DNA from 3 places in the Actinokineospora spheciospongiae genome. Region 1 is predicted to be linked to each of the others. Evidence: riboswitches for the same ligand, from Rfam matches in the RefSeq annotation. Region 1 holds a riboswitch; each other region holds the start of a gene.

The links. A riboswitch is a leader RNA that binds a small molecule or an ion and turns the genes downstream of it on or off. The one in region 1 is predicted to bind cobalamin.
Region 2: it holds a riboswitch for cobalamin, as region 1 does, so the genes downstream of both, DFQ13_RS20150 (FecCD family ABC transporter permease) here and DFQ13_RS24125 (CbtB domain-containing protein) in region 1, are expected to answer to the same signal.
Region 3: it holds a riboswitch for cobalamin, as region 1 does, so the genes downstream of both, DFQ13_RS01585 (ABC transporter substrate-binding protein) here and DFQ13_RS24125 (CbtB domain-containing protein) in region 1, are expected to answer to the same signal.

The regions. Positions count from the first base shown of each region.
Region 1 is NZ_QHCP01000010.1:100,953-110,217, reverse strand. It holds gene DFQ13_RS24145 (UDP-N-acetylglucosamine 2-epimerase) at 1-843, opposite strand, end outside; gene DFQ13_RS24140 (response regulator) at 1,817-2,470, opposite strand; gene DFQ13_RS24135 (GAF domain-containing sensor histidine kinase) at 2,467-4,335, opposite strand; gene DFQ13_RS24130 (histidine phosphatase family protein) at 4,624-5,190, opposite strand; cobalamin riboswitch at 5,251-5,406, shown strand; gene DFQ13_RS24125 (CbtB domain-containing protein) at 5,423-5,635, shown strand; gene DFQ13_RS24120 (CbtA family protein) at 5,626-6,432, shown strand; gene DFQ13_RS24115 (pyridoxamine 5'-phosphate oxidase family protein) at 6,517-6,945, opposite strand; gene DFQ13_RS24110 (NAD(P)H-binding protein) at 6,972-7,808, opposite strand; gene DFQ13_RS35260 (AraC family transcriptional regulator) at 7,891-8,895, shown strand.
Region 2 is NZ_QHCP01000007.1:146,621-155,885, reverse strand. It holds gene DFQ13_RS20180 (thiolase family protein) at 1-448, shown strand, start outside; gene DFQ13_RS20175 (3-oxoacid CoA-transferase subunit A) at 450-1,106, shown strand; gene DFQ13_RS20170 (3-oxoacid CoA-transferase subunit B) at 1,103-1,747, shown strand; gene DFQ13_RS20165 (MFS transporter) at 1,813-3,048, opposite strand; gene DFQ13_RS20160 (alpha/beta hydrolase) at 3,281-4,741, shown strand; gene DFQ13_RS20155 ((2Fe-2S) ferredoxin domain-containing protein) at 5,029-5,712, shown strand; cobalamin riboswitch at 5,829-6,006, shown strand; gene DFQ13_RS20150 (FecCD family ABC transporter permease) at 6,092-7,120, shown strand; gene DFQ13_RS20145 (ABC transporter ATP-binding protein) at 7,117-7,920, shown strand; gene DFQ13_RS20140 (ABC transporter substrate-binding protein) at 7,917-8,951, shown strand; gene DFQ13_RS20135 (class I SAM-dependent methyltransferase) at 8,999-9,265, opposite strand, start outside.
Region 3 is NZ_QHCP01000001.1:377,213-386,477, forward strand. It holds gene DFQ13_RS01565 (DUF262 domain-containing protein) at 1-80, shown strand, start outside; gene DFQ13_RS01570 (ABC transporter ATP-binding protein) at 86-1,570, opposite strand; gene DFQ13_RS01575 (ABC transporter permease) at 1,567-2,349, opposite strand; gene DFQ13_RS01580 (ABC transporter permease) at 2,346-3,287, opposite strand; gene DFQ13_RS01585 (ABC transporter substrate-binding protein) at 3,289-4,878, opposite strand; cobalamin riboswitch at 4,893-5,031, opposite strand; gene DFQ13_RS01590 (isochorismatase family protein) at 5,076-5,627, opposite strand; gene DFQ13_RS01595 (lipase/acyltransferase domain-containing protein) at 5,789-7,027, shown strand; gene DFQ13_RS01600 (DUF998 domain-containing protein) at 7,024-7,695, shown strand; gene DFQ13_RS01605 (SDR family NAD(P)-dependent oxidoreductase) at 7,731-8,261, opposite strand; gene DFQ13_RS01610 (TetR/AcrR family transcriptional regulator) at 8,251-8,631, shown strand; gene DFQ13_RS01615 (type 1 periplasmic-binding domain-containing protein) at 8,676-9,265, opposite strand, start outside.

The sequences.
Region 1 (9,265 bases):
GGTGATCGTGACCCGCACCAGCCTGCCCAGCGCCTCCTCGGCCCGCGCCCGCAGCCCACCGGTCGCGGGCAGCACGACCTCCAGGTCCGGCGTGGCCAGCACCAGGTCGCAGATCCCGTGCAGCACCGCGTCCACCGCCGAGGCGGACCAGTTCGCCGCCTCCAGCACCACCGGCACCAATCGGCTGTACCCGGCGGCCACCGCGTCGGCCAGTTGCCGCACCCTGGGATCGGCGTGCGCCACCCGCCGCTCGACGGCGTCGAGCGCCGCGTCGACGGCGGTGCTGCCCACGGTGACCACCTTGGGCCCGGTGTGCGCTTCCTGGGCCAGGTTCGCCGTCGCCTCCGGCGTCGCCGCCAGGTGCAGCGAGGACACCTGGGCGATCAACCGCCGGTGCCCCTCCTGCGGGAACGGCGCGGTCAGGTCGAACGACCGCACCCCCGCGTCCAGGTGCACCACCGGCACCCGCCGCCAGAAAGCGGCCATCGCCGCACTGAACGCCGTCGCCGAGTCCCCCTGCACCACCACCGCGTCCGGCAACCGGTCGGCGAAGGCCCGGTCGAGCCCCGCGAGCAACTGCGCGGCAGCGGCGGTGGTGGGCTGCCCGTCGGCGGCCAGCGCCACGGTCACGTCGGTCCCCACCCGGAACTCCGCCAGCGCCGCCGTCGCCGCCCCCGCCCCGTGACCGCACACCAGCACCACCGGCCGCACCCGCCCCCCGGCCGCCATGGCCCCCGCGAGCGGCGCGATCCGCACGGCCGCCCCCGCGTCCCCCACCACCAGGCACACCTCGGGCACCCGGCCGGGCGGGCACGGCGCGGGCAACGGAACCAGGGTGTTCACCACCGCACCCCTTCCTTCCGCCCACACCGACCTTCGTCAGCGGTATAGCGCGCGACCGGCCCGACGTTACCGCCGGTCGGGGCGGGTTTCTCGGTGAAACACCCACCTGATCGGGTGGCACCCCGAACCACGGAGCGCCACCTCCTTCACCCGATCGAATCCACGCGCACGATGACAGGAACCGGCCCCGGAACCACCGGATCGACTCACCCCGGCCACATCGGTGACCCGCACCCCCACCAGCCCGCCACCCGGAAACTTCCGCACGCACCACCACCCCACCAACCGCTCCAGCCCCCAAGCCACCCGCCCCGGTCTCCACTCCGAACCCACCGCCGCAACGCCAACCACCGGCCCGGCGGCCAGCCACTCCGAACACCATCGGGCGCAGCCGCCAAACACCCCACCAACCGCCAGCCCGGCGGCCGGCCACACGAACCCCCATCGGGCGCAGCGAAAGCCAGCCACCCCGCCAACCGCCGGCCTGGCGGCCGGCCACACGAACCCCCATCGGGCGCAGCGAAAGCCAGCCACCCCGCCAACCGCCGGCCTGGCGGCCAGCCACCCGCAACCTCACCGGGCGCAGCCGGCGACCACCCCGCCAACCGCCGGCCCGGCGCCAGAATGCCCGGGTGGGTGGATGTGCTTGGGTGGGGGAAGCGATCATGTGCAAGCCTGCCTGGGCAGTGGGGCACTCTTTTCGCCCCACTCGGTCACACCAGGCACATGATCGCTGTAGGGGCCCCGCCCAAGCAGATCCACCCACCCGGGCACGCCCCGAAAACGACCGGGCCCTTGAACCACAGCCACGGCTGAGCAAGAAGCCCTGCCCGGGCACGCCCAACAAACGACCGAGCTTTGAAACCACGGCACGGCTGAGCAGGTCCACCCGGGCACGCCCAACAAACGACCGGGCTTTGAAACCACGGCTCGCCAGCCAGGTCAAGCACTCAAGCGAACGCTTGCGCGCAACTCACCCCTGCCCCCGCCGGGTGTTCTGCAACCGAGTCGCGTAGACAGCCGCCTCTGTCCGCCGATCGAACCCCAACTTGTGCAGCAGAGTCGACACGTAGTTCTTCACGGTCTTCTCCGCCAGGTACAACGCCCCCGCGATCTGCCGGTTCGTCATCCCCTCGGCGATCAGGTCCAGGATCTTCCGCTCCTGCGGGCTCAACGTCGTGTACCGGGGGTCCTCGACCCGGCCACCCCGCAACCGGTCCAGCACGGTCGCCGTCACCCCCGCGTCCAGCAGCGAACCCCCCGCCGCGAGCGTGCGCACGGCGGAGACCAGGTCGTTGCCGCTGACCTGCTTGAGCATGTACCCGGCCGCGCCCGCCATGATCGCGCCGAAGAGCGCTTCGTCGTCGGAGAACGACGTCAGCATCAGGCAGGCGGGCGGTGGGTCCACCAGGGACCGGATCTCCCGGCACACCGTGACGCCCTCGCCGTCGGGCAGCCGCACGTCCAGGATGGCCACCCGCGGTCGCACCGCCGGGATGCGCGCCAGCGCCTGCGCGGCGGTGGCGGCCTCGCCGACCACGTCGATGTCCGGTTCCACCTCCAGCAGTTGCCGCAAGCCGCGCCGGACCACCTCGTGGTCGTCCAGCACGAACACCGAGATCGTCATGCGTGCTCCTCCGCCCCTCGCGCCGCCGCGGTGGACGTCCACCCCAGCGGTACCGACCAGTCCACTCTCGTCCCCCCGACGTCGGCCGGTCCGACCACGCACCGCCCGGACCAGCGCCGCGCGCGCTGGGCCATGTTGGCCAGCCCGCTGCGGTGGGCGAGCCCCTCGGGCACCCCGCGGCCGTCGTCGTGCACCAGCAGTTCCAGCCGGGTCGCCCGGCGGTCCACCGCCACCGTCACCTGCACCGCCGCCGCGTCCGCGTGCCGGACCACATTGGACAGCGACTCGCGCAGGGTGGCGATCAGGTCCAGCGCGATGTCGGCGGGCACCACCGAGTCCAGCGGTCCCTCCAGCCGCACGGTCGGCTCGTAGCCCAGCGACACGGTCGCGTCGGAGATCACCCGCAGGATGTCCGAGCGCAGGCTGTAGGGGCCGTTCGCGGGCTGCTGCAGGGAGAAGATGCTGCGCCGCAGTTCGCGGATGGTCTGGTCGATCTCGGCGATGAACCCGGTGATCTGCTCCGGGGTGTTCGCCGCGGCCGGGTCGCGGCGCAGCCCCTGCAAGCCCAGGCCCAGGGCGAAGAGCCGCTGGATCACCAGGTCGTGCAGGTCGCGGGCGATCCGGTCGCGCTCCTCGAACAGCGCCAGCCGCTGCTTGTCGCGTTGCGCCTCGGCGAACCCCATCGCCAGCGCGGCGTGCGTGCCGTAGTCGAGCACCATCCCCAGGTCGGACTCGTCGAACGGCGCGGCGCCGCGGTCGCGGGCCACGATGAGCACCCCGGCCGGGGTGCGCCCGCCGGTGAGCGGCACCAGCACCGCGGGCCCCAGTTCGCTGATCTCGGGCGGCAGCGACCGGAACGTCTGCGCCGACCGGCTCAGCGTCGCCTCGGCGACCTCGGTGACCGACCGCGGCCTGCCGGTGCTGAACACGTCGCCGGTGAGGCTGTCGACGGTGACCATCCTGGTGCCGGTCAGCTCCTCGCGCAGCCGACCGTCCACCGCGCGCAGCACCATGTGCCCCGGCCCGTCCGGCACGGCCACGATCGCCACCGCCGCGGCCGCGATCTCCCTGGCCCGGCGCACCAGCAGCGCCAACCCCTCGTCCTCGCCGCCCCCGCCGGTGCGCAGCACGGCGGTGACCTCGGTGGTGGCCACCAGCCAGCGCTCCCGGCGCTGGCTCAGCTCGTAGTGCCGGGCGTTGGTCACGGCCATGCCCGCCGCGGCGGCCAGCGCGACCACCACGTCCTCGTCCTCGTCGGTGAACGCCCGCCCGTCGGCCTTGTCCGCCAGGTACAGGTTCCCGTAGACCTGCTCGCGCAACCGGATCGGCACGCCGAGGAAGGAACCCATCTCCGGGTGGCCGGGCGGGAAGCCCGCGGCGGCCGGGTGGTCGCGCAGCTCGTCGATGCGCAGCGGGCCGGTCTGCCCGCCCACCACGCCCAGCACGCCCCGGCCGGTGGGCAGGGCGCCGATGGCCGCGCGCACGTCATCGGGGACGCCCGAGTGCAGCAGCTCGGTCAGTTCGCCGTCGGGCCCGAGGACGCCGAGCGCGCCGTAGCGGGCGCCGACCAGTTCGCAGCCCACCGCCACGACGCGGCGCAGCACGTCGGGCAGGGACAGGTCGCTGGCCACCGACAGCACCGCGCCGAGCAGGTGGCGCATCCGCTCGTGCGACATCTCCGCGGCCACGGCCCGGTCGACCAGGCCGCGGAAGAGCGCGTCGCGGGCCAGGTGCGGGGCCTGCGGTTCCGTCCGGTCGGCAGGCGGGTCGACGGCCGGGCGGCGCCGCGGGTCGTGGGGCACCGGGTCGTTGTCCGCCGCGTCGTGGTTCACGGTGGCACCGGGCTCGGCGCCCGGTCCGCCCATGTCACCCACACCCGTGTCCAGCGCGGCCTCCCACCCGTCTCGGCGAAACCGACCCCCGCGCCCGGTGCGCGTCGGGCGGTGGCGGCCCGGTCAGCGCCCGCGGAGGTCCAGGCGGCACGCGTAGACGCCCGTCGTGGGCGTGATCGGTGGGAAAAGGATCGCGGACTTCCCGCCGCCGCGCAAGATCGGGCGCGGAATGTCACCTCAATGCCGGGTGGTTGCCATTCGCCGCGCCACTTCTCTTGTCGGTGGGTATTTTTCGGAATTCGGGAAAGGAAGCACGGAACGTCATTCGTCGCGCTGTCCCGCCGGGCTCAGCCAGCGCAGCGACCACCGGCCGGGGCCGCCGCGCAGCACCGTCCGCGACAGCGGCACCACGTCGATGCGCCAGTACGCGGCCGGGTCGGCGCCGAGGGCGTGCACCAGCGCCGCGCGCACCACCGACGGGTGCGTCACCGCCACCACCGGCGCCGGGTCGGTGGGCCGCTCGTCGAGCCAGCCGCCCACCCTGGCCACCAGGTCGGCCAGCGACTCGCCGCCGTGCGGGGCCGCGGCCGGGTCGGTCAGCCACCGGGTGACCGCGGCGGGTTCGGCCGCCGCCACCTCGTCGAGGGTGCGCCCCCGCCAGGCACCGAAGTCCAGGTCCCGCAGCCGGTCGTCCACCGAGGCCGCCAGCCCCAGCGCGGTGGCGGTCTGCGCGCACCGGGTCTCCGGTCCGCGCAGCGCCACCGCCACCCGGCCCAGCCCGGCGGTGGACACCGGCCCCGGGTCCGACAGCGGTTCGTCGACCGGGAACGCGGCCACCCGCGTGGCGGCGGTGGGGCCGTGGCCCACCAGGGTCAGCCGATTACCCACCGGCACCCCTTGAGCTGGACGGATGATGTTGCCCACCGCGGACGCGGGCGCGTTGACACTGCAAGCGGCGCTCCCATAGGTTTCGGGACTGACCGAGATGGTATGGGGAAGCCGGTGTGATCCCGGCACGGCCGCGCCACTGTGATGGACCGGGCAACCGCTCCACAGTCAGACCCCCAGCCATCGACACCCCTGGACCCATCGGGCCGCGTGCAGCCTGAGGAGGCACCCCATGACGACGCATGCCGTCGCCACCCCCGTCCCCGTTCCCGTCAGCATCCCGGTGCGGCAGATCCTGCCGTACGCGCTCTTCGTCGGGATCATCTCGCTGATCGCGCTCTACTTCGTCGGCGCCGAGCAGGGCGCGCTCGCCGTGTTCGACGGCACCTACGTGCACGAGCTCGTCCACGACGCCCGCCACCTGCTGGGCTTCCCGTGCCACTGAGCGAGACCGGAACCGATCGAGCGGCCACCTCGGCCGCGCTGGACGTCCGCTCGTTGCTGGTGTGGGGCCTGCTCGCAGGCCTGCTCGGCGGTGTCCTCGCCTTCGGGTTCGCCGAGGCGTTCGGCGAACCGTCGGTGGACACCGCCATCTCCCTGGAGGAGCAGGGCGGCGCCGCGGAGCACTCGCACGACGACGGCGCCGCGGCAGGCCACAGCCACGGCGAGGAGGGCGCGGAGGAGGAGGTCGTCTCCCGGTCGTTCCAGTCCACCGGCGGCCTCGCCATCGGCACCGTCGTCTACGGGTTGGGCCTCGGCGGCCTGTTCGGGCTGGCGTTCGCCTTCGCCTACGGGCGGCTGGGCACCGCGAGCCCGCGCGGCACCGCCGTGGCCGTGCTGGGCATCGGCTACACCGCGGTCGTGCTGGTCCCGTTCCTGACCTACCCGGCGAACCCGCCCGCGGTGGGCCGGGGCGAGACCATCGGCGAGCGCACCGGCCTGTTCTTCGGCATGGTCGGCATCTCGCTGGTGCTCGCCCTGGTGGCCGTGGTCGTGGGCCGCAAGCTGGCCCAGCGGCTCGGCGGGTGGACTGCGGTCCTGGTCGCCGGGCTCGGCTACCTGGTGCTGGTGACGGTGGCGGCCAAGCTGCTGCCGGACTTCCAGGAGGTCCCCGACGGCTTCCCCGGCGCCACGCTGTGGGAGTTCCGGATCGCCTCGCTGGGCACCTCGGCGGTGCTGTGGGCGGGCATCGGGATCGGCTTCGCGGCGCTGCTGCACCGCGGGCTCACCCGCGCCCGCTAGACCATTCGCACCACTGAACCCCCGTCCTCGGCGCGAGGACGGGGGTTCAGTGCTTCCCCCGGAGTGAAAGGTTCGTTGGCGGGGTCAGGCCGTGTAGCGGCGCACGGTCTCCGGGTGGATGACAACGCGGAGCAGGTCGGTGGCCAGCATCGCGGCGAGGTCGTCGGCCCGGTCCGGGCCGTCGGGGCTCCAGTAGCGGGCGGCGAGGCGGGAACACAGTCCATGCGCCCCGTCGGTCTCCACCGTGGTGCGGCCGACGATGGACACCCAGCGCTCGCGTTCACCCACCGGGGCCGCGACGACGATCGCGGCGCGCGGGTCGCGGCTCAGGCGCCGCACCTTCAACGAGCCCGGCTCCGTGAAGAACTGGACCTTCCCCTCGGCGGTGGTCTCGAACCACACCGGTCGGGGCTGCACCGGTTGCGGTGCCCCGGCCACGGACAGGAACCCGTGCAGGGGGCGGGCGAGGAAGTCGAGGTCCTCGGTGGTCAGGGAACTGGTGGCGGTGCTCATCGCGGTCCTCTCAGCGGGGGTGGGGGTCAGCGCTGCCAGGCGCCCGCCGCCGCGGCCCGCACGGCGTAGTCCTCGAAGGTCCGGGGTTCACGCCCCAGCACGGTGGCGACCCCGTCCGCCGTCTCGGCGATGATCCCGCTCTCCATCAGCACGAACATCTCGGCGACGTGGTGGGCGTCGGCCTCGGCCCAACCCTGCTCGACCAGTGCCGCGGTGTACTCGGCGGGGGAGACCTGCTTGTAGGTGATGGGCAGCCCGGACGCCCGGGAGATCAGTTCGGTGGCCTCGGCGAAGGTCAGTGCGCGCGGCCCGGACAGCTCGTAGACCTTCCCGGCGTGCCCGTCGGGCTCGGTCAGCACCGCGGCCGCGACGTCGGCGACGTCCTCCAGGTCGATGAACGGCTCGGGGACCGCACCGGCCGGGAGCGCCAGCTCGCCCGCGACCAGCGGGGCGTGGAAGAGGTCTTCGTCGAAGTTCTGGTCGAAGTTCGACGGCCGCAGGACGGTCCAGTCCAGTGCCGAGCCGCGCACGGCGTCCTCGGCCGAGCGCATGTCCAGCCCGAACGCGGAGTCGCCCCAGGTGTCGGCGCCGCGCCCGGAGAGCAGGACCAGCCGCCGCACGCCCGCGGCCTCGGCCCGCGCCACGAACCCGTGCACCGGCCCGGGCACCGTCGGGGCCACCACGTAGGCGGCGGTGACGCCCGCCAGCACCGCGTCCCAGCCGTCGGGGTCGGCCCAGTCGAAGCCGGTCGAGCTGGACCGGGAGGCGGCGCGCACCGGTGTGCCGCGCAGCCGCAACCGGGCGGCGACCCGCCTGCCGGACTTGCCGGTGGCACCGAGGACGAGGGTGTTGTCGTTGCGCATGACAGGAATTCAACGGCACCGCCTTGGACGAATCCATGGGCAAGAAGCTGGATTGCCTTTGTGATCGTCTAACCTCGGTGGGGTGGACGCGTTCGGAGACCTCTTCCGGGGGATGCGGGCCCAGGGCTCGCTGTTCGCAGGCACGACCCTGTCGCCGCCCTGGTCGCTGCACTTCGTCGACGGTGCGCCGCTGACGCTGTGCACCGTCCTCGGCGGGGCGGGCTGGATCGTGCCGGAGGGCCACCCGCCCGAGCGGTTGCGCGCGGGGGAGACGGTCATCGTGCGGGGCCCCGCGCCGTTCACCTTCGTCGACGAGGTCGGCACCTCGGCCGAGCCGGTCGCCTGCGGTGAGCACTGCACGACGCCCGAGCAGGGCGGGACCCGGCACCGGCGCGGCTGGAACGACGACAGTTGCGGCGACCCCGGTGCGGGCGCGACGACGCTGATCGTCGGCGCCTACCCGGTGCGCGGCGAGATCAGCCGCAGGCTGCTGGACGCGCTGCCGGTCGTGCTGCGGGTGGCCCCCGGCGGCGGGTCCGACGCCGTGCTGGACCACCTCGCCGCCGAGGTCGCCGTCGACACCCCGGGCCAGCAGGTGGTCCTCGACCGGTTGCTGGACTGGCTGCTGGTCTGCTCGGTGCGCGAGTACTTCGACCGGCCCGGCGGTGAGCCGCCCGCCTGGTACGCCGCCCAGCGCGACCCCGTGGTCGGCGGCGCGCTGCACCTGCTGCACGCCGAACCGGCGGCGCCGTGGACGGTCTCCGCGCTGGCCGACCGGGCCGGGGTGTCGCGCTCCACCCTGGCGAAGCGGTTCGCCGACCTGGTCGGTGAACCACCGCTGACCTACCTGACCCGCTGGCGCATGGCGCTCGCGGCGGACCTGCTGGTCGAGCGCGAGGCGACGACCGTCGCCGAGGTCGCCCGCACGGTGGGCTACTCCGACGCGTTCGCGTTCAGCGCGGCGTTCAAGCGGACCCGGGGCGTGAGTCCGAGCGAGTTCCGCCGTTCCGACCCCCTCCCGGGGGTGGGAGGTGATCGGCGAGCAGTTGCGCCAAGTGCCGGGAGGAGCCTCCGGTCAGGTCGCTGACCTGGGTGCGGCAGGAGAAGCCGTCGGCGAGGACCGGGCGGGGGCGGGCGCGCAGGGCGGGCAGCAGGGCGGTTTCGGCGACGGCCACCGACACCTCGTAGTGGCCGCGTTCGACGCCGAAGTTCCCGGCCAGCCCGCAGCAGCCGCCGACCGCCTCCACCCGCGCGCCCGCCCGGCGCAGCAGGGCGGCGTCGGTGTCCCAACCCAGGGTGGCCCGGTGGTGGCAGTGGGGTTGGGCAACCACGTCCACATCGGACAGATCGGGCGGCGACCAGCCGGGGGTGGCGGTCAGCAGCTCGGCGAGGGTGACGGTGAGGGCCTTGACGCGGTGGGCCCGGGGGTCCTCGGGCAGCAGGTCGACGGCGTCACC
Region 2 (9,265 bases), on a different contig from region 1:
CAACGACGGCGCCGCGGCCCTGCTGATCGGCGGCGCGGGCCTCGGCCCCGACCCGCTGGCGCGCATCGCCGGGCGCGGGGCGTTCGCGCTGGCGCCCCAGCGGTTCGGCTACGCGCCCGTCGAGGCCGCCAACCGGGCCCTGGCCAGGGCGGGCGTCACCTGGGACCGGGTCGGCGCGGTCGAGCTGAACGAGGCCTTCGCCGTGCAGTCGCTCGTGTGCGTCGACGCGTGGCTCGGGGCCGGGCTTGCCGACGCGGAGCTGGTCAACGCCAAGGGCGGGGCCATCGCCATCGGCCACCCGCTCGGCGCGTCCGGGGCCAGGGTCATCGGCACGCTGGCCCACCGGCTGCGCGAGTCCGGCGAACGGTGGGGCGTCGCGGCCATCTGCATCGGCGTCGGGCAGGGCTTGGCGGTCGTGCTCGAGAACACCTCCACCGGCAGGGCGTGACGTGGCGGTCATCTGCGACACCGCGGCGGAGGCGGTGCGGGGGGTCGAGGACGGCAGCACGGTCCTCGTCGGCGGCTTCGGCCTGGCGGGCATGCCCGTCGCCCTGGTCGACGCGCTGATCGAGCAGGGCGCGACCGACCTGACCGTGGTCTCGAACAACGCGGGCAACGGCGACACCGGCCTGGCCGCGCTGCTGGCCGCCGGACGGGTCCGCAAGGTCGTCTGCTCGTTCCCCCGCCAGGCCGACTCGTGGGTGTTCGACGGGCTGCACCGGGCCGGGAAGATCGAGCTGGAACTGGTGCCGCAGGGCAACCTGGCCGAGCGGATGCGGGCGGCGGGGGCGGGCATCGGCGCGTTCTACTGCCCCACCGGCGCGGGCACGCTGCTCGCCGAGGGCAAGGAGACCCGCGAGATCGACGGCCGCACGCACGTCCTCGAGTACCCCATCCGCGGCGACGTGGCGCTGATCGGCGCGCACCGGGCGGACCGGATGGGCAACCTCGTCTACCGCAAGACCGCCCGCAACTTCGGCCCGGTCATGGCCACCGCCGCGGCCACCACGATCGTGCAGGTCGCCGAGGTCGTCGACACCGGCACCCTCGACCCCGAATCCGTCGTGACCCCGGGCATCTTCGTCGACAGGGTGGTGGCCGCGTGAGCCTCGACAGGCACCGGATCGCCGCCCGCGTCGCCCGCGACATCCCGCGCGGGTCCCACGTCAACCTCGGCATCGGTCAACCCACCCTCGTCGCCGACCACCTGCCGCCCGACTCCGGCGTCGTCCTGCACACCGAGAACGGCATGCTCAACATGGGTCCCGCCGCCACCGGCGAGGACATCGACCCCGACCTGACCAACGCGGGCAAGGCCCCCGTCACCGAACTCCCCGGCGCCTCCTACTTCCACCAGGCCGACTCCTTCGCCATGGTGCGCGGCGGGCACCTCGACGTCTGCGTCCTCGGCGCCTTCCAGGTCTCGGTGTCGGGCGACCTGGCCAACTGGCACACCGGCGCCCCCGGCGCCATCCCCGCCGTCGGCGGCGCCATGGACCTCGCCGCCGGTGCCCGCCGGGTCTTCGTGATGATGACCCTGTTCGCCGAGGACGGCACCCCCAAACTCGTCCCCGCCTGCACCTACCCGCTGACCGGCCTCGCCTGCGTCACCCGCCTCTACACCGACCTCGCCACCTTCGACCTCGGCCCCCGCGGCGCCGTGGTCCGCGAAACCCACGGCCCGACCGTCGCCGAACTCAGCGAACGACTCAGCCTGCCGCTGGCCGGAGGTCCGGCGCGGCACTGATGCGACCCCCGTCGGGTGATCGGTCCACTTCGGACGAATGGGCCGATCCCCTCCCGGGCCGGACGTCAGCGGCGGCGGGTGACGGCGATGGCGGGGAGCAGGGCCAGGGACAGGACGCCGCCCGCGAGGGCGAGGACGGGGTAGCCCGCGGCGCCGACGACGACGCCGGAGGCCAGGCCGCCGGTGGCCCCGGCAATGGCGATGGAGACGTCGATGGCGCCCTGGGTCTTGGCGCGGGTGGCCAGGGGGACCGCGTCGGTGACGATGGCGGTGCCGGAGACGAGGCCGAAGTTCCAGCCCAGGCCGAGCAGCGCCAGCGCCAGCGCCAGCAGGGCGATGGAGTCGCCCGGTGCGGTGGCGGCGATGATCCCGGCGGCGAGCAGGGTGACGCCGGACGCGGCGGCGAGGGGGAGGCGGCCGTGGCGGTCGACGAGCAGGCCGGTCAGGGGTGAGGGCAGGTACATGGCGCCGATGTGGATGCCGATGACCAGGCCGGAGGCGGCGGTGCCGTGGCCGTGGTCGTGCATGTGGACCGGGGTCATGGTCATGATCGCCACCATGACCAGTTGGGTGAGGACCATGACCAGGCCGCCCAGCAGGGGACCCGGTGCGTGCCGCGGCTCCGGGGTCGGCAGCGTGGGGTCGGTCGCGGTCGCGGGGGCCGGTTCCCGCTCGTGCAGGGTGCGGGCGAGCAGCAGGGGATCGGGGCGCAACCAGAGGGTCAGGACGAGCGCGGCGAGGGCATAGGCGGTGCCGGAGAGCACGAACAGCCCCGCCAGGTGGGGCAGGCCCGCCCAGTGGGCGAGGGTGCCCGCGGGGGCGGCGAGGTTGGGGCCGGCGACACCGCCGATGGTGGTGGCGACCAGGACGGTGGACACGGCGCGGGCGCGGTGGGTGGGGGCGGCGAGGTCGGCCCCGGCGTAGCGGGCCTGCAGGTTGGTGGCGGTGCCCGCGCCGTAGACGAACAGGGCGGCGAAGAGCAGGACGGCGTTGTCCAGTGCCGCGGCGGTGATCACCCCGGCGCTGCCCAGGGCGCCCGCGAGGTAACCCGCCGCGAGACCGGGGCGGCGGCCGCGGGCGTGGGAGATCCGACCGACGGCGACGGCGGTGAGGGCGGAGCCCGCGGTGAACAGGGCGCTGGGCAGACCGGCGAGGGTGGTGGAGCCGAGCATGTCCTGGGCGAGCAGGGCGCCGACGGTGACGCCCGCCGCCAGTCCCGCCCCGCTGAGGACCTGGGAGGCCACCAGGACCCGCAAGGTGCGGCGTTGGACGTGGGAGCGGGCGTCGGTGGTGTCGGTCATGGTGGTGCGTTCCTTCGTCGAGGGGCAGGGCAGACCACCGGGTGACCCAGTCGCCACCCGGGTGGGTGTCGACAGGCCGGGACGGTCCGGGGATCGATGACCCGAGTCTGGTGGGTCGGCTTGCCCGCCGCCGGCAATCGCGCGGTTCTGCGGCACCGGTGGGGCGGGCCTCACCTCCGACACTGCGGGTAGCCGGATGTCGAAGCGGGCGTCGCGGCGCGATGCTGTGGCGATGCGACGAATTCTCCTTGCCGGGGTGGCGATCCTCTCCTTCTCGGCCGTTCCGGTGGCCGCCGCAGAAGCGGGCGGGGTGGTGTGGGGAGCGTGCCCCGGGGCTCCGGTGGTCGACCCCCGGCAGGAGTGCGCGACTGTCCGGGTCCCGATGGACTACGGCGCGCCGGACGGGGATCAGGTCGAGCTGGCTGTCTCGCGGATTCGGACCGCGAAGGCCGGGTCGCGGCGCGGGGTGCTGCTGCTCATCCCGGGCGGACCGGGCGGTTCGGGGATCAACCGGCCCAGCGCGTACGTCTCGCGGTTGCCGGTCGAGTTGCTCGACCGGTACGACCTCGTCGGGTTCGACCCGAGGGGGGTCGGGCGGAGCACGCCGGTGTCGTGCAGGCTGGCGGGTGATGACATCGCCCCGGCCCACCTCTACCCCTGGCCCGCGCCGGACGGGGACATCGCGGGCAACGTCGAGCGGGCCCGGCGGATCGCCGAGACCTGCGGGCGCGACGGCGGGGAGCTGCTGCGCCACATCAGCACCCGGAACGAGGCGCGGGACATCGACCGCATCCGCCGGGCACTCGGCGAGGAGCGGATCTCCTACTGGGGCGTCTCGTACGGCACCTATGCGGGCGCGGTGTACGCCACGATGTTCCCCGAGCGCACCGACCGGGTCGTGCTGGACAGCAGCGGTGACCCGAATCCCCGCCGCGTGGCGCGCGGGTGGGCGGCGAACTACGGCGTCGGTGTCGAGGACCGCTTCCCGGACTTCGCCGCGTGGGCTGCGGCTCGGCACACCGAATACGGGTTGGGCGCGGACGCGACCGCTGTGCGGGAGACGTTCCTGCGGCTCGCGGCGGGCCTGGCCCGGCAGCCGCTGCCCTGGCCCGGCGCCAACCCGCCGTGGCTGACCGGCAACGTCCTGCGGAGCACGATGCTCCCCGCGCTGTACTCCGACGCCGATTTCCCCCGGCTCGCCGGGCTGATGCGCGCGGCGATGGCGTCCGGGCCGCTGCCGAGCCTGCCCGCGCCGCCGGAACCCGTTCAGCAGAACACGACGGCCGTCGCCATCGGCACCCTGTGCAACGACGTGGAGTGGCCTGATTCGGTTCGCGCCCACCAGCGGGACGTGGACCGGGACCGCCTGGCGCACCCACTCACCGCAGGGATGCCGGTGAACATCTTCCCCTGCGCGTTCTGGCCCCACCCGCCTGCCGAGCGGACGACTCGGATCACCCCGCGCGGCCCGTCGAACGTGCTGCTCGTGAACAACCTGCGCGACCCCTCGACACCGCACAGCGGCGCCTTGCGGATGCGGCGCGCGTTCGGCGACCGGGCCCGCATGGTCAGCGTCGACTCCGGCGGCCACGGCGCCTACCTGGCCAACGGCAACGCCTGTGGGGACCGGACCGTGACCGCCTTCCTCGTCGACGGCACGCGCCCGGCGCACGACGTCCTCTGCGGGACGTGACAGCGGAATCCCGGTCCGCGGAATTGGAGAAAGGCGGCGCGCTTTTCGGACAAGGGGCCGGTTCCTGCGGCGGGTGACAGGTTTCGGGGCGGCATTTGTCAGGGCGTGGTGGACGCCGAGTCCAGGGGTTCGTGCTCTGTTCCTGACAAAGCTGGTGAATCGGTTTCTGGTGTTCGGGGAATTATGATCGCAATTCCCCCGTTCCGCACATTGTGTATTGCGTTCAGGCGTTCGACCCGAGATGGTGGCGGGGAGTCCATCCGGCGGGACACCAGAGGAGCAGTCGCGTGCGAGAACACCGTCTCGTCCTGGTGGGGATGGGGGCTGACGCCGCGAACCGGGAGACCGATCTGCGAATCCTGGCCGAGGAGGTGGGGGCCAGGGTGGCCTACCTGCAGCTCGGCGCGCCGACCCTGCACGACGTGCTCGACGACCTCGCGGCGACCGAGCCCGGTTCGCTCGTGCGCCTGGTGGCCGTCCCCACGGCGGGGACCGTCTCGCCCGCGCGGTCGTGGTTGCGGCGGGTCGCGGGGGACTGGGTGCGGAGGTTCCCCGGGGTGCTGGCCATCACGGTCGCGGACCGGGCGGTGACCGGGGAGGAGGCGGGTCTGTCCTCTCCCGCCTGGGACACCGCGCCGGGGCACGGCCGCCACGTCCTGGTCTGCCACGGACCGCGGTGCAGCGCGCGGGGGGCCGCCGAGACCGCCGAGGCGCTCGCCCGCGCCCTGCGCGAGCGCGGGGTCGGTGTGGACGGGGTGCTGCTCACCCACACCGGCTGCCTCTACCCCTGCAACCACGGGCCCGTGGTCGCGGTGGCCTCCGACGACCAGTGGTGGGGGCCGGTCACCGCGCAGGGCGCGCGCGACCTCGTTGCCGCCTGGGCCGCCGATCCGCGCAGCGGCGCCCGCAGGCCCGTCAGCAGGCCGGGCGCGCTCGCGGAGGCGCTGCCGCCGCCGCACGGGCAGGGCTGAACCCGACCGCGGGCAACAGCCACGGCCACGTCACACGGCCACGTCACACGGCCACGTCACACGGCCACGTCACACGGCCACGTCACACGGCTCTGTCCCCGGCGGCCGGGACCGTGTTAGGTTCTGCCCGAGCCAGTCGTGCCCGCAAGGCCAGGGAACCCGGTGCGAATCCGGGACTGTCGCGCAGCGGTGAGGGTGACCGGCGGAACACGTGCCACTGGGCCCCGGTGCCCGGGAAGGCGTTCCGGCGGGCTGAACCCGAGTCCGAAGACCTGCTGGCTCGGTCGTCGACCGATCGGGCTTCGCGGATGAGCCCCTGGCGAGAGCGGGTTCGGCGTGCGCGTCGTCGTGTGGCGTGTCCGGTAGCGGGACGCGCAGGGTGCCGACCCTGCCCCTGGTGCTGGCGTTGTCGGTCTGCCTGGTCCTGAGCATGGCGGTGTCGCTGACGCTCGGCTCGGAGTCGCTGCGGCCCGCCGGGGTGTGGCGGGCCGTCGAGGCGGGCCTCACCGGCACCCCGGGCCCCGACCGGGTCTACGACGCCATCGTGTGGGACCTGCGGGCGCCGCGGGTGGTGCTGGCGGCGGTCGTGGGCGCGGGGCTGGCGGTGGCGGGCGCGGTCGTGCAGACCCTGGTCCGCAACCCGCTGGCCGACCCGTACCTGCTCGGCGTCTCCGCGGGCGCCGGGGTGGGCGCGACGCTGGTCATCGTCGCGGGGGCGTTCGGCGGGCTGGGGGTCTGGGGGCTGTCGGCCGGGGCGCTGGCCGGGGCGGTGGTGGCCGCGCTGCTGGTGTTCGGGGTGGCGCTGGCCCAGGGCGGGTTGACCCCGTTGCGGCTCGTCCTCACCGGCGTGGTGCTCTCCGCGGCGTTCTCGTCGGTGTCGAGCTTCCTGGTGTTCGTCGGGGACGAACCGGAGGCGACGCAGGCTGTCCTGCACTGGCTGCTGGGCAGCCTGTCCGGGGCCACCTGGGACAACACCGGCCCCGCGCTGGTCGCCGTCGCCGTGGCCACCGCGGCGCTGGTGGGCGTGCACTCGTGGCTCGACGCCCTCGCCTCCGGCCCGGACGTGGCCGCCGCGCTGGGCGTGCCGGTGCGCGGGGTGCGGATCGGGCTGTTCCTGCTGTCCTCCGTCCTGGTCGGGGTGCTCGTGGCGGTGTCGGGCGGCGTCGGGTTCGTCGGCCTGGTGGTGCCGCACCTGGCCAGGGTCGCGGTCGGCGCGCGGCACGCCGCGGTGCTGCCGGTCGCCGCCGTCGGCGGCGCGCTGTTCCTGGTGTGGGTCGACGTCGTGGCCCGCGTGCTGGTGCGACCGCAGGAGATGCCGCTGAGCGTGGTGACCGGGCTCATCGGCGCGCCGGTCTTCCTGGTCCTGATGGGACGCAGGCACTACAGCTTCTCCGGGGGCGGCCGGTGACGTCGCTGCGGTGCCGCGGGGTGCGCTGCGAGGTCGCGGGGCGGACGGTCGTGTCCGGGGTGGACCTCGACGTCGAGCCGGGGCAGATGCTCGCGCTCGTCGGGGTCAACGGCAGCGGCAAGTCGACCCTGGTCCGCGCGCTGAGCGGGCTGCGCGCCCCGGCCGACGGCGTGGTCGCCGTCGGCGGGCGGGACCTGCGCACGTTGCCCGCCCGCGAGCGCGCCCGGCTGATCGCCTACGTGGGCCAGGAGGAGACACCGCAGGAGGACCTGCTCGTCGGGGAGATGGTGGCGTTGGGGCGGGTCCCGCACCGGCGGCCGTGGGCGCTGGGCCGCGACGAGCACGCGGTCGTCGCGGGCGCGCTGGCCGCCGTCGACCTGGCGCACGCGGTCGACCGGCGCTGCGACCAGCTCTCCGGCGGCGAGCGCCGCCGGGCGATGCTCGCGCGGGCCCTCGCGCAGGGCGGTGGGCTCGTGGTGCTCGACGAGCCCACCAACCACCTCGACGTCGGCCACCAGACCCGGCTGCTGGAGACGCTGCGCGGCCTCGGCCGAACCGTGGTGGCCGCCATGCACGACCTGCCGCTCGCCGCGGCCTACTTCGACCGCGTCGCGGTCCTGCACCGCGGCGCGCTGCGCGTCGTGGACGCGGCGTCGACCGCGTTGTCCGCCGCCACGGTCGAGGAGGTCTTCGCCGTGGCCGCCGCCCGGATCACCGACCCCGGGACCGGGGCTGAGCACCTCGTGCTCGGCCCCGGTTCCGCACCGCCGCACCCCGTCGAGACGAGGACCGACCCATGAGAACGAACCGACCACGCCCGCGCGCCCTGCTCTGCGCCGTGCTCCTGACCGCGGTCCCCGCCCTCGCGGGGTGCGGCGGCGGGGAACAGCCCGCCGCGGCGAACCGGGTCACGGTGGACAACTGCGGCGAGCAGGTCCCGTTCCCGAGCCCGGCGCAGCGGTTGTTCGTCAACCAGGGCAACCGCGTCGCCACGGTCCTCGCCCTCGGTGCCGCGGACCAGGTGGCCGCGGTGAGCAGCCTGGGCGACGACCGCGCCGTGCTCGGGGCCGCCTACGGCACGGAGGTGGTCGACGGGCTGAACCTCACCACGGACGGGCAGCCGTCGCTGGAGAACGTCGTGGCCCAGCGCGCCGACGTGGTGGTCTCCTGGTTCAGCGACGGCGCCGACGTGACACCGGACCGGTTGGCGGCGCGGTCGATCGCGGCCTACCAGTCGACCGAGGGCTGCAAGCGGGGTTCCGGTGACGCGCGCGGCACCGTCGAACCCTGGGCCGCCCTCGACACCGACCTGCGCAACCTCGGGCGGATCACCGGGCGCGACCGGGAGGCGGAGGCCGCGGTGGCCGACATCGGGGCCCGCCGCGACGCGCTCGCCGCCGCCCCCGCGGCGCCGGACCGGCCGACGGTCTTCCTGTTCGACCGCGGCACCACCGACGTCTACTCCAGCGGGGCCTTCGGCGCCCCGCAGGCGATCATCGAGGCCGCGGGGGCGCGCAACGCCCTCGGTGACCTCCAGGAGTCCTGGACCTCGGTGTCGTGGGAGCGCATCGTCGCCGCGGACCCGGACTTCATCGCCTTCGTCGACTACAAGCGGCAGTCCTACCAGGACAAGGTCGACGTCCTGCGGACGAACCCCGCCACCAGGGACCTGCCCGCCGTCGTCGAGGGCCGGTTCCTCAACCTGCCGTTCGCGATGTGGACGAGCAGCCCGCTGAACATCGACGCCGCCGAGCACCTGCGCGCCGGGTTGGAGTCCCGGGGCCTGCTGCCGCGCAGCGGGGTCGAGCCGCGCCTGACCCTCCCCGGCTGACCGGTGCCCCGGCGGCGGGCCGAGCGGGCCGCGCCGCCGGGGTCAGGTCAGCGCAGCCCGACGACGATCCGCTCCTGCAGGTCCTGCCAGACCACGCCCGCCTCGGCGAACCCGGCGTCGAGCAGCGCGGCCTCGGTGAACCGGTGCGAGGCACCCGTCCAGTCGCGCGAGCCCTCCGGCCACAGCGTCTCGCGCAGGGCGAGGGCGTCGGCCAGCCCGGGCTCGGCCCGCACGGCCTCCCACCACTGCTCCCAGGACTCGGCGCCGCCCTCGAACGCCTTCGTGCGCCGTCGCAGCGCGAGGGCGTCGCAGGC
Region 3 (9,265 bases), on a different contig from region 1:
ACGAGTGGACCCCGTCGGTGCTCGAGGAACGCCAACAGCAGCTCCTCGACACCTTGGCCGCGGTGTGGTCACTGCGCTGACGACCTCAGCGCAGGCCGCGCTTCCACTGCATCCACGGGGAGTCGGGAACCTCGGTCACCCGGCCGCCGTCGACCGTGATGGTGCGGTCGGTGATGGCTGCCAGGGCTTGGTGGTCGTGGCCGATCAGCAGCAGGGCCACGCCGGTGCGGGTGGCCGCGTTGTCCAGGGTTCGCAGGGTGGTGGCCCGGGTGGTGGCGTCCAGGCCGCTGGTGACCTCGTCGCAGATCAGGAGGCGGGGGTGGGCGAGGAGGGCTCGGGCGAGGGCGCAGCGCTTGAGCTGGCCGCCGGAGAGTTGGTGGGGGTGGCGGGTGCCGACGAAGAGGCCGAAGGCGTCGAGCAGGGCGGTGGCTTCCGCTCGGGCCTCGGGTTCGGGGAGGCCGCGCAGCCGGGTCGCGGTGGCGGCGACCTGGCCCAGGACGTCGCGGAATTCGTCGAAGGAAGCGTGGGCGTCCTGGTGCACGTATTGGATCGCCCGGAGCTGTTCCCGTGAGCGTTCGCGGACGTGCGCGGGGAGGGGCAGGCCGTCGAGCGTGGTGGAGCCCCCGGAAGGCGGGAGGAGACCGGCGATCGCGCGGGCCAGTGTGGTCTTGCCCGCTCCGGACGGGCCGATCACCGCGGTTCGGCTCGCCTCGGTCAGGGTCAGGTCCGTCGGTCGCAACAGGACCGTGTGTCCCACTCGCACGGTGAGGCCCGCCGCGACGACCACGGGTGGTGTGTTCGCCACCGGGCCCGGCGGGAGCGGGGGGTCCTCGGTCAGGAGGGCGGCGGTGCCGGGGTGCCGGGGAGCGGTGAGCACCGCGTCGGCGGGGCCGGTTTCGATCAGGGCGCCGTGTTCGAGGACGGCGATGTCGTCGGCGGTCGCGCGGGCCAGGTCCAGGTCGTGGGTGAGGAGCAGGAGGGCCATTCCGGCTGTGGACAGCGCTCGCAGGCGTTCGGCGAGGCGTTCGCGGGATCGGGGGTCGAGGCCGGTGGAGGGTTCGTCGAGCACCAGCAGGCTCGGGGCGGTCACCAGGGTGGTGGCCAGCGCCATCCGCTGCTGCTGGCCGCCGGATAGCTGGTGCGGGAACCGGTGCCAGTGCTCGGGATCGAGCCCGGCCGCGTGCAGGGCGCGTTCGGCGGCGGCGACCCGGGCGGCTCGGCCGCGGTGGCCGACCGCGGCCAGTTCGACCAGGACGGAACCGCACCGCCGCACCGGGTCCAGCACGGCGCCCGGGTGCTGCGGCAGGTGCCCCACCGCCCCCGCCCGCGCCCGCCGCCGCTCGCGGGGACCGAGACCCAGCAACTCGATCCCCCCGAGCCGCACGGTCCCGCCCAACCGCACACCGCGCCGGGATTCGCCGAGCGCGGCCAGGCCGAGCGTGGTCTTGCCCGCACCGGAACCGCCCAGCACCGCGAGCACCCGCCCGGCTCCCAGCCGCAGGGAGACGTCCTCGAGCAGCGCGCGGTCGCCCGCGTCCGCGCGGAGTCCGTCGAGCCGCAGCAGGGTCATCCGGTCCTCCGCCCGCGCCCCAGGACCGAGTCCGCGACCAGGTTGGCGCCCACGCACAACCCCACCAGCAGCGCCGAGGGCACCAGCACCACCGCGGGCTGCGCGTCCAGGGCGTCGCTGTTGCGGTCGATGACCACGGCCCAGTCCACCGACCCCGACGGCAGGCCCAGCCCCAGGAAGTTCGCCGACGCCACCAATCCCAGCACCAGCGCGACCCGCGTTCCCGCGTCGGTGGCCACCGGCCCCAGCGCGGACCGGGCGACGTACCCGACGTGGATTCGCCACCACGACTGCCCCTGCAGGTACAGCGCCTCCACCGCCACCCGGCACCCCGGTGCCAGCGCCGCCGCCCGCACGACCCGGACCACCGCGGGCACCTGCACCGCCGCCGCGGTGAACACCAGCACCACCGCCCCGCGGTGCCCGGTGGCCGCGAGCACCATCAGCACCAGCAGCGACGGGAACGCCAGCACCAGGTCCAGCCCGCGCATCAGGACCTCGTCGACCACCCGCCGCTGCCCGGCCGCCACCAACCCGACCGGCACGCCGACGCCGTAGGCCAGCCCCAGCGCCGCCGCGGTGAACCCCACCACCGACAGGCCGCCGGAGAGCACCACCGCCAGCACGTCGCGCCCCAGCACGTCGGTTCCCAGCGGGTGCCCGGCCCTCGGGGGCGCCGACGGCGCACCGACCGGGTCGACCGACCCGGCCACCAGCGGTCCGCCCAGTGCCACCAGCAGCGGGACCACCAGCAACACCCACCCCAGCGCCCGGCTCACCGCAGCACCAGCTCCCGGCGCGGGGTCAGCCGGTGGGCGACCAGGTCCGCCGCCAGGTTGCCCAGCACCACCACCCCGGCGAAGACCAGCACGTACCCCTGGATCTGCGGGATGTCGCGGTTCTGCACCGCCTCCACGAACCCCGTCCCCAACCCCGGCACCGCGAACAGCGACTCCACCACCACCGCGCCCGTGAGCAAACCCTCCACCGTCCGCGCGAGCTGCTGCACCACCGGCGCCGAGGCCCCCGGCAGCACGTGGCGCAGCACGACCGCGTGCTCCGGGAGGCCGAGCAACCGCAGGTGCCCGGCCACCTCGCCCGCGCTGTGCTCCGCCACGCCGATGCGGATCTGCCGCGCCAGGTCGCACAGCTGCCGCGCCACCAGCACGGTCACCGGCAGCACCAGCACCTCCGGCCGGGCGAGCAGGTCCACCCCGGCCGCGGTCGCCGGGAACAGGCCGCCGTGCACGGCCAGGCCCGCCACCAGCAGCAGGCCGAGGACGAACTCCGGCACCGCGTGCAGCAGCACCGCGACCGACGTCAGCACCCGGTCCACCCGGGAGCCCTCCCGCAGCCCGCTCGCCACCCCGACCAGCAGGGCCAGCGGCAGCAGCACGAGCAGCGTGACCCCCGCGAGCAGCGCCGTGGCGGCCAAGCGGCGACCGATCTCCTCCGCCACCGGTAGGCCGGTCACCAGGGATTCACCCAGGTCACCGGTGAACAGGCCGGAAATCCAGCGTCCGAATCGGACGGTCAGCGGCTGGTCCAGGCCCAGGCGGGCGCGGACGACCGCGACGTCCTCCGGTGCGGCGTGCTCGGTCAGCACCACCGAGGACGCGTCGCCGGGGAGCAGGGCGGTCATGCCGAACGTGGCCACCAGGACGACCAGCGCCTGCACCGCGGCCAGCCCCAGGCGCCTGGCCGGGTAGCCCGGCACCTCAGGACAGGGTGACGCGGTCGAACCTGGCCCAGTCGGCGGTGTTCGGCGGGGCGCCCACCACACCGGACACCCGCTTCGACGTGGCCACCGTCCAGTTGCTGAACCCCCAGGCGAGCAGCCCGGCCCGGTCGTGGGTGATCCGCTGGGCCTCGGCGAGCAGGGCCAGCCGCTGCCGCTCGTCGGCGGTGGCGACGGCGCGGTCCAGCAGGTCGTCGAAGTCGGGGGAGGTGAAGCCGTTGGTGTTGCTGGAGCCCCGGGTGCGGAAGCGCTGCTTGAGGAAGGTGGGCACGGGCAGGGTGGCGGTGCGGGTGTGCGCGGCGACGCCCTTGGTCTTGATCTCGGTGAAGTAGGTGCTCGACGCGCGGGTGCTGGGGGTGACGACCAGGCCGATCTCCGAGAGCTGGCGGGAGATGAGCGTCGCCGCCGTCTCGAAGCAGGGGTCGATGTCGCTGGTCTCCAGCGGGAACGCCAAGCCCTCGGCACCGGCCTCGCGGACCAGCGCGCGGGCCGCGTCCACGTCCCGGCTGCGCTGGGGCAGGTCGGCGGCGTACCCGCGCAGGCCCTTGCCGAACAGGTCGTTGCCCACCTCGCCGCGCCCGGACAGGGCGATCCGGTTCAGCTCGTCGCGGTCCACGCCCAGCAGCACGGCCCGCACCAGCCGGGGGTCGGAGAATGGCGGCTCGGTGAGCCGCAGGGCCACGCCCTGCATGGTCGTCAGCCTCGTCTCCAGCAGCGACACCCCGGACTCGCCGGTGAGCCGGGCCGCGGTGCCCGTCGCCAGGTCGTGGGCGTAGTCGACCTGGCCGGACAGCAGGGCGTTGACCCGCGCCGCCTCCTCGTTGACCGGGACGAACTCCAGTTCCGCCACGGTCGGCCGACCCTCCCAGTGACCCTCCCAGGCGTGGAACACGGCCGGGCCGCCCGGGGTGAAGGACCCGAAGCGGAACGGCCCCGAACCGACCGGGGCGGTGAAGTCCGTGGTCCCCGCGGGCACGATCTCGGTCCCGGGAGCGCCCAGCCCCGAGGCGAACTCGAAGTCCGGCGCGGCCAGCACGAACTCCACCTCGGTGGGGGACAGCGCCCGGCTCGCGCCGAAGTCCACCGTGGCGAAGTACTGCCGCGACGACGACGCCACCGCCGGGTCGGCCACCCGCCGCAGGCTGTGGAGCACGTCCTCGGCGGTCACCGGCTTGTTGTCGTGGAACGCGGCTTTCCGCAGCTTGACCCGCCACCGCCGCCCGGTGGGGTCGCTCTCCCAGGACTCGGCCAGCCGGGGCCGCAGCGACATGTCCGCGTTGTAGGCAACGAGGGTGTCGAACAGGGCTTTCGCCCGCGCTTGGTCGACGAACAGCGACACCAGCGCCGGGTCCAGCGTCTCCTTCGACCCGCCCGCGGCGAACGCGACCCGCAGTCGCCCGGACGCGGCGGGACCGGGGCCCGCGCAGGCGGTCAGGGGACCGAGGACGGCGGCCCCGAGGACACCGCCCAGCAGCGCGCGGCGGGAGAACTGGACCATGGTGGCGACCTCCGGGACGGCGAGTGCTGTCCCGGGCGTCCGCGCGGCGCGGAACGGGGACCCGTTCCGCACTCCGCGACAGACAGGGTTGTTCGTGTTCCCGGGCGGGCATTCCGACTCGTGGCGCGCGGCCACTCACGGTTGCGGGTCAGCGCCGGATTCGCACCGGCTTCCCCCGCCGGGGGACTGTTCGGTTGTGCGAGGACCGTAGCCCACGGCCCGTGCCCGGTGGCACGTGACTCCGGGCACGGTGCGACGTCCGCTCCGGTTCAGCCGAAGGTGACGGACTCGGTCTTGACCGTTCCCGCCCGGCGCCCAGGAGCGGTGTGGTGGTCCCAGCAGAGGTTCGTGTGGTCGATCACCTTGTCCGGCGCCGGTGCGCCCCACTCGGAGAGGTCCTCGGTGGTGTGCGCGTCGGCCACGAGCGTCGCGTCGTAGCCTCGGGTGATCGCCCCGTGCAGGGTGCCCCGAATGCACGCGTCGGTCTGCGCGCCGCTGACGACGAGGCTGCCCACCCGGTGTGCCGCGAGCACGGCCTCCAGGTCGGTGTCGTCGAAGGAGTCGGCGTAGGCCTTGTGCACCAACGGTTCTGACTCGTCCTGGACCAGTTCGGGGACGTACTGCCACTTCTCGCTGCCCCGGGGGAACTCGTCCGAGTGGTGCTGCACCCACACGACGGTCGTGCCCGCCGCGCGGGCCCGGTCGACCAGGGTGGCGATGTTGGCGATGACGCCCTCCCGGTTGTGCGTCCCCGCCATGACCCCGTTCTGGACGTCGATGACGAGCAGCGCGGTGTTCGGGCGGTCGGTCAGGGTGGTCATGTCGCTCCTCGGGGTCGGTGTGCGTCCACCGTAGGACCGGGCACCGACAGAATTGCCGGGTTCTCGCGGCGGAACGGCCTGTGGATACGAAGAGTGCGAATCCGATCACGCACCGGTACCCTTGGCGGCTCGTGGTCGAGTGCGAGTCGGGGGAACTGCCGGTGAAGGCGAAGGTGTGGGCGCGAATCGCCCTGGTCGTGCTGTTGTCGTTGACGGGGCTCGCCGGTGTGGCCTCGGCCGCCCCGGTCGGGCGGGTGCCGGTGGTGCTGTTCCCGGCCTTCCACCTGAACAGGTTGGAAGTCGTGGTGGCGGGCCAGACGGCGGCGCCGGAGTGCCCGAGGACCGGCCGTTTCCAGGACTGGTACCGCAACGACCGGCCGAGCGCCGATTTCAGCCAGGTGTGCCAGGACAAGCTGCTGACCCTGCGGTACAGGGCCGACCGGGCGGTGCCGATGTCCGCGCGCTTCTCCGAGCAACCCGGGGTGCGCGTGCGCCTGGTCGACTTCGGACGGACCTCCAGCGCCCCCTTCTACGAAACCATGTACCGCAGGCTGGAGTCGGTGGGCTACGTCCGCGACCGGGACATCCGGGTGGCCGGTTACGACTCGCGCCTGACCCCCGACATGGGCGGCTTCCTGCCCCGGACCGTGCGCCTCATCGAGGACACCGTGCGCGCCAACGGCGGCCGGAAGGTCCACCTCGTCGGCCACTCCAACGGCCCGCTGTACGCCCACTACCTCCTGACCCACACCACCCGCGAGTGGCGCGATCGGCACATCCACGGCTTCACCCCGATCGCGGGCAACTTCCCCGGCCAGGGCCTGCTGTACCCGACCCTGTTCACCGGCCTGAACATCCAGGACTTCGGCTACCCCACCACGGTCGAGAACGCCGAGAGCAGCGCCCGCATGTACCAGGCCGCCCCTTCCACCTACATGAGCGCCGCCGACCCCGAGGTCTTCGGGGACCGGGAGGTCGTCCTCACCGACCGGTCGACGGGCCGTTCCTACACGCCCCGCGACCACCCCCGCCTCCTCGCCGACGCGAACCTCCCCGTCGCGGCCGAGATCGCCCGCCACTACGTGGGATTCGTGGAGTTCACCAGCCCCCGGTGGTTCCCGAACGTCGACGTCCACGCGGAGAAGGGCTCCGGCCTGTCGACGGTGGTGGGCGCCACCCTGCCCGACCTCCGCACCGGCCAACTCCTCACCCCGCCCCAGTTCCTCACCCGGGACGGCGACGGCAACCAGGAAGACCTCACCAACGACGCCGTCCGCGTCTGGAACGCCATGCGCCACCACCACTTCTCCCTGACCGACAACCCCGGTGTGGACCACTTCGCCCTCCCCAACGACCCCCAGGTGCTGGACCGCCTGGTCGCCACCCTCCAGACCCCGTGAGCACCGGGCAACCGGCCTCCCGCGCCCTGCTGGCAGGCGCGGTGTCCTGCTGGCTCCTGGCGGTGGCGGTATACCTGATCGCCGAGGCGATCGCCGCATCAGCGTTCCCGGGCTATTCCTACGCGACGAACTACATCAGCGACCTCGGCGTCCCGGAGGTCGCGACGGTCGACGGGCGTGCGATCGACTCACCGCTGCACGCGGTCATGAACGCGGGTTTCATCGCCCACGGCGTCCTGTTCGTTGTCGCCGCGCTCCTCGCCGCCCGAGCGGCGCCCGTGCGGCACCGCCGCTGGTTCGTCGTGCTCGCGGTCGTCCACGGCGTCGGGATCGCCCTGGTCGGCATCTTCTCCGGCAGCCAGGAAGCCCTGGAGAGCGGACTTGCCGCCTTCCACGTCATCGGCGCGGCCATGGCCATCATCGGTGGCAACCTCACCGCGATCATCGCCAGCCGCACAGCACGCCACGGCGTCTCAGCCCTGAGCCTCGCCCTCGGAGTCGTGGGCATCGTGAGCGTGGTGATGCTCGTGGTCGACTCCGGGACGACCGCGATCGACCTCCTGCCGGACGGCATCTGGGAGCGCCTGTCGGTCTACACGATCCAGGCGTGGGAACTCGTCGCCGCCGCTGCGGCACTCGTCTGGCTCCGCCGCACCCCGATGCCCTGAGGGCGGTGTCGAGCGGGTCGCGGCCACGCTGGTGATCAGCCGTGGGTCAGCTCGGTGGAGACGACCCAGAGGCGCTGCGCGGTGGCGGGGTCGAGAGCCCATTCCTTGACGCCGTGCGGGTGGTCGGCCATGGTGGCGTCGTCGGGCACGGTGTACGCCTCCCGGGCGTCGTCGAGGTAGTGCCCGCCCGTGCGGGTGAACTGCGGCGCGACCGCGGCGACGACGGTGGTCGCGGCGCCCTGCCCGATCGTCCTGTAGCCGAAGACGCCTGCGGCTTCGGCCGCGTCGAGGGACCGCCTCTGCGCCGGGGTGAAGTTCCGCTGCAACCCGGTCACGATCCCGCCGGGGTTCACCGCGTTCGCGAAGATCCCGTCGGCGGCTCGTCGGCTGATGGCGTCCGCGACTGCTCGACCGGCGGCCGCGTTCCGGACGGCGAGGGTCACCTCGGCGCCGGAGGCCGTGAGGGCGCGGGCCGTTTCGGCGCCGATTCCCGAGGACGCGCCGGTCACGTCGAACGCCGGCACCGCGAGCCACCGGGACGCGGTGCTCGAATCGGTGCTGCTCACCTTCGCCCGCCACGGCTACCGCAAGACCTCCATGGAGGAGGTGGCGCGAACGGCCCGGATCTGCCGGCCGGGCCTGTACTTCTTGTTCGAGTCCAAGGAAGCGCTGTTCCGGGCCGCGTTCACCCGGGCGCTGGAACAGGACCTCGCCGCAGCCGAGGCGTTCCTCGCCGCCACCGATCGGCCGCTGCGCGAGCGCCTGGCCGGAGCCTTCGACCGTTGGGCCGGGACGTCACGAACGTCATCGAGCAGAACCCGGACCTGCTCGGTGGGATCGTCGAAACCGCGCCGCTCCGCTTCGCGGACCTCGTCACCGACGCGATCGCCGAGACCGTGGAGCGGGCGTCCGCGATCCGGATCGCGCAAACGCTGATCAGCGTCTCGATCACCCCTCGCCGACCAATTGCGGGACACCTCTCAGCAGCTCTTGCCGACGTTGTTCTCGTACTCGTACGCGCACCTCGGCAGGGCGTTGTCGTCACCCACGTTGTCCACGGTCAGGATGCCCACCGGCCGGGTCGCGCCGGTCGCGGAGGTGGTGAAGTCGATGGTGCCGGTGGCGCCCTGGTAGTCCTTGAACCCGCGCATCTCGTGCGCGATGGCGCCCCGGTTGGGCGAGTACGGCGGCTGGGTGGTCGACGGGACGTCGAGCGGGTCCGGTACGCGGCGGCGCTGCTGGTTGAGTTCGACGGCGTGGACGAACAGGCCCGCCGCGTCGTAGGCCAGGCCGACGCGTTCGCCCGGCCACGGCCTGCCGGAGCGCTTGTCCTCGGGCAGCTTGCGGTAGCCCTCGCAGAACGCGGTCAGCGCCTGGTCGTCCGCTTCGCCCGTTCCACCCGGGCGGCACTTGCCCTCGGCGAGCACGACCCTCGGGGCCAGGGACACGAAGGAGGCGGGCCGGCCCGCGAGGTTGATGTCCTGGCGCACGCTCTGCTGGGCCATGAACCGGGACACGGTGTCGTCCCCGACGACGATCGGCTGTTCCTGGCCCGGTTTGCCGCAGGTGG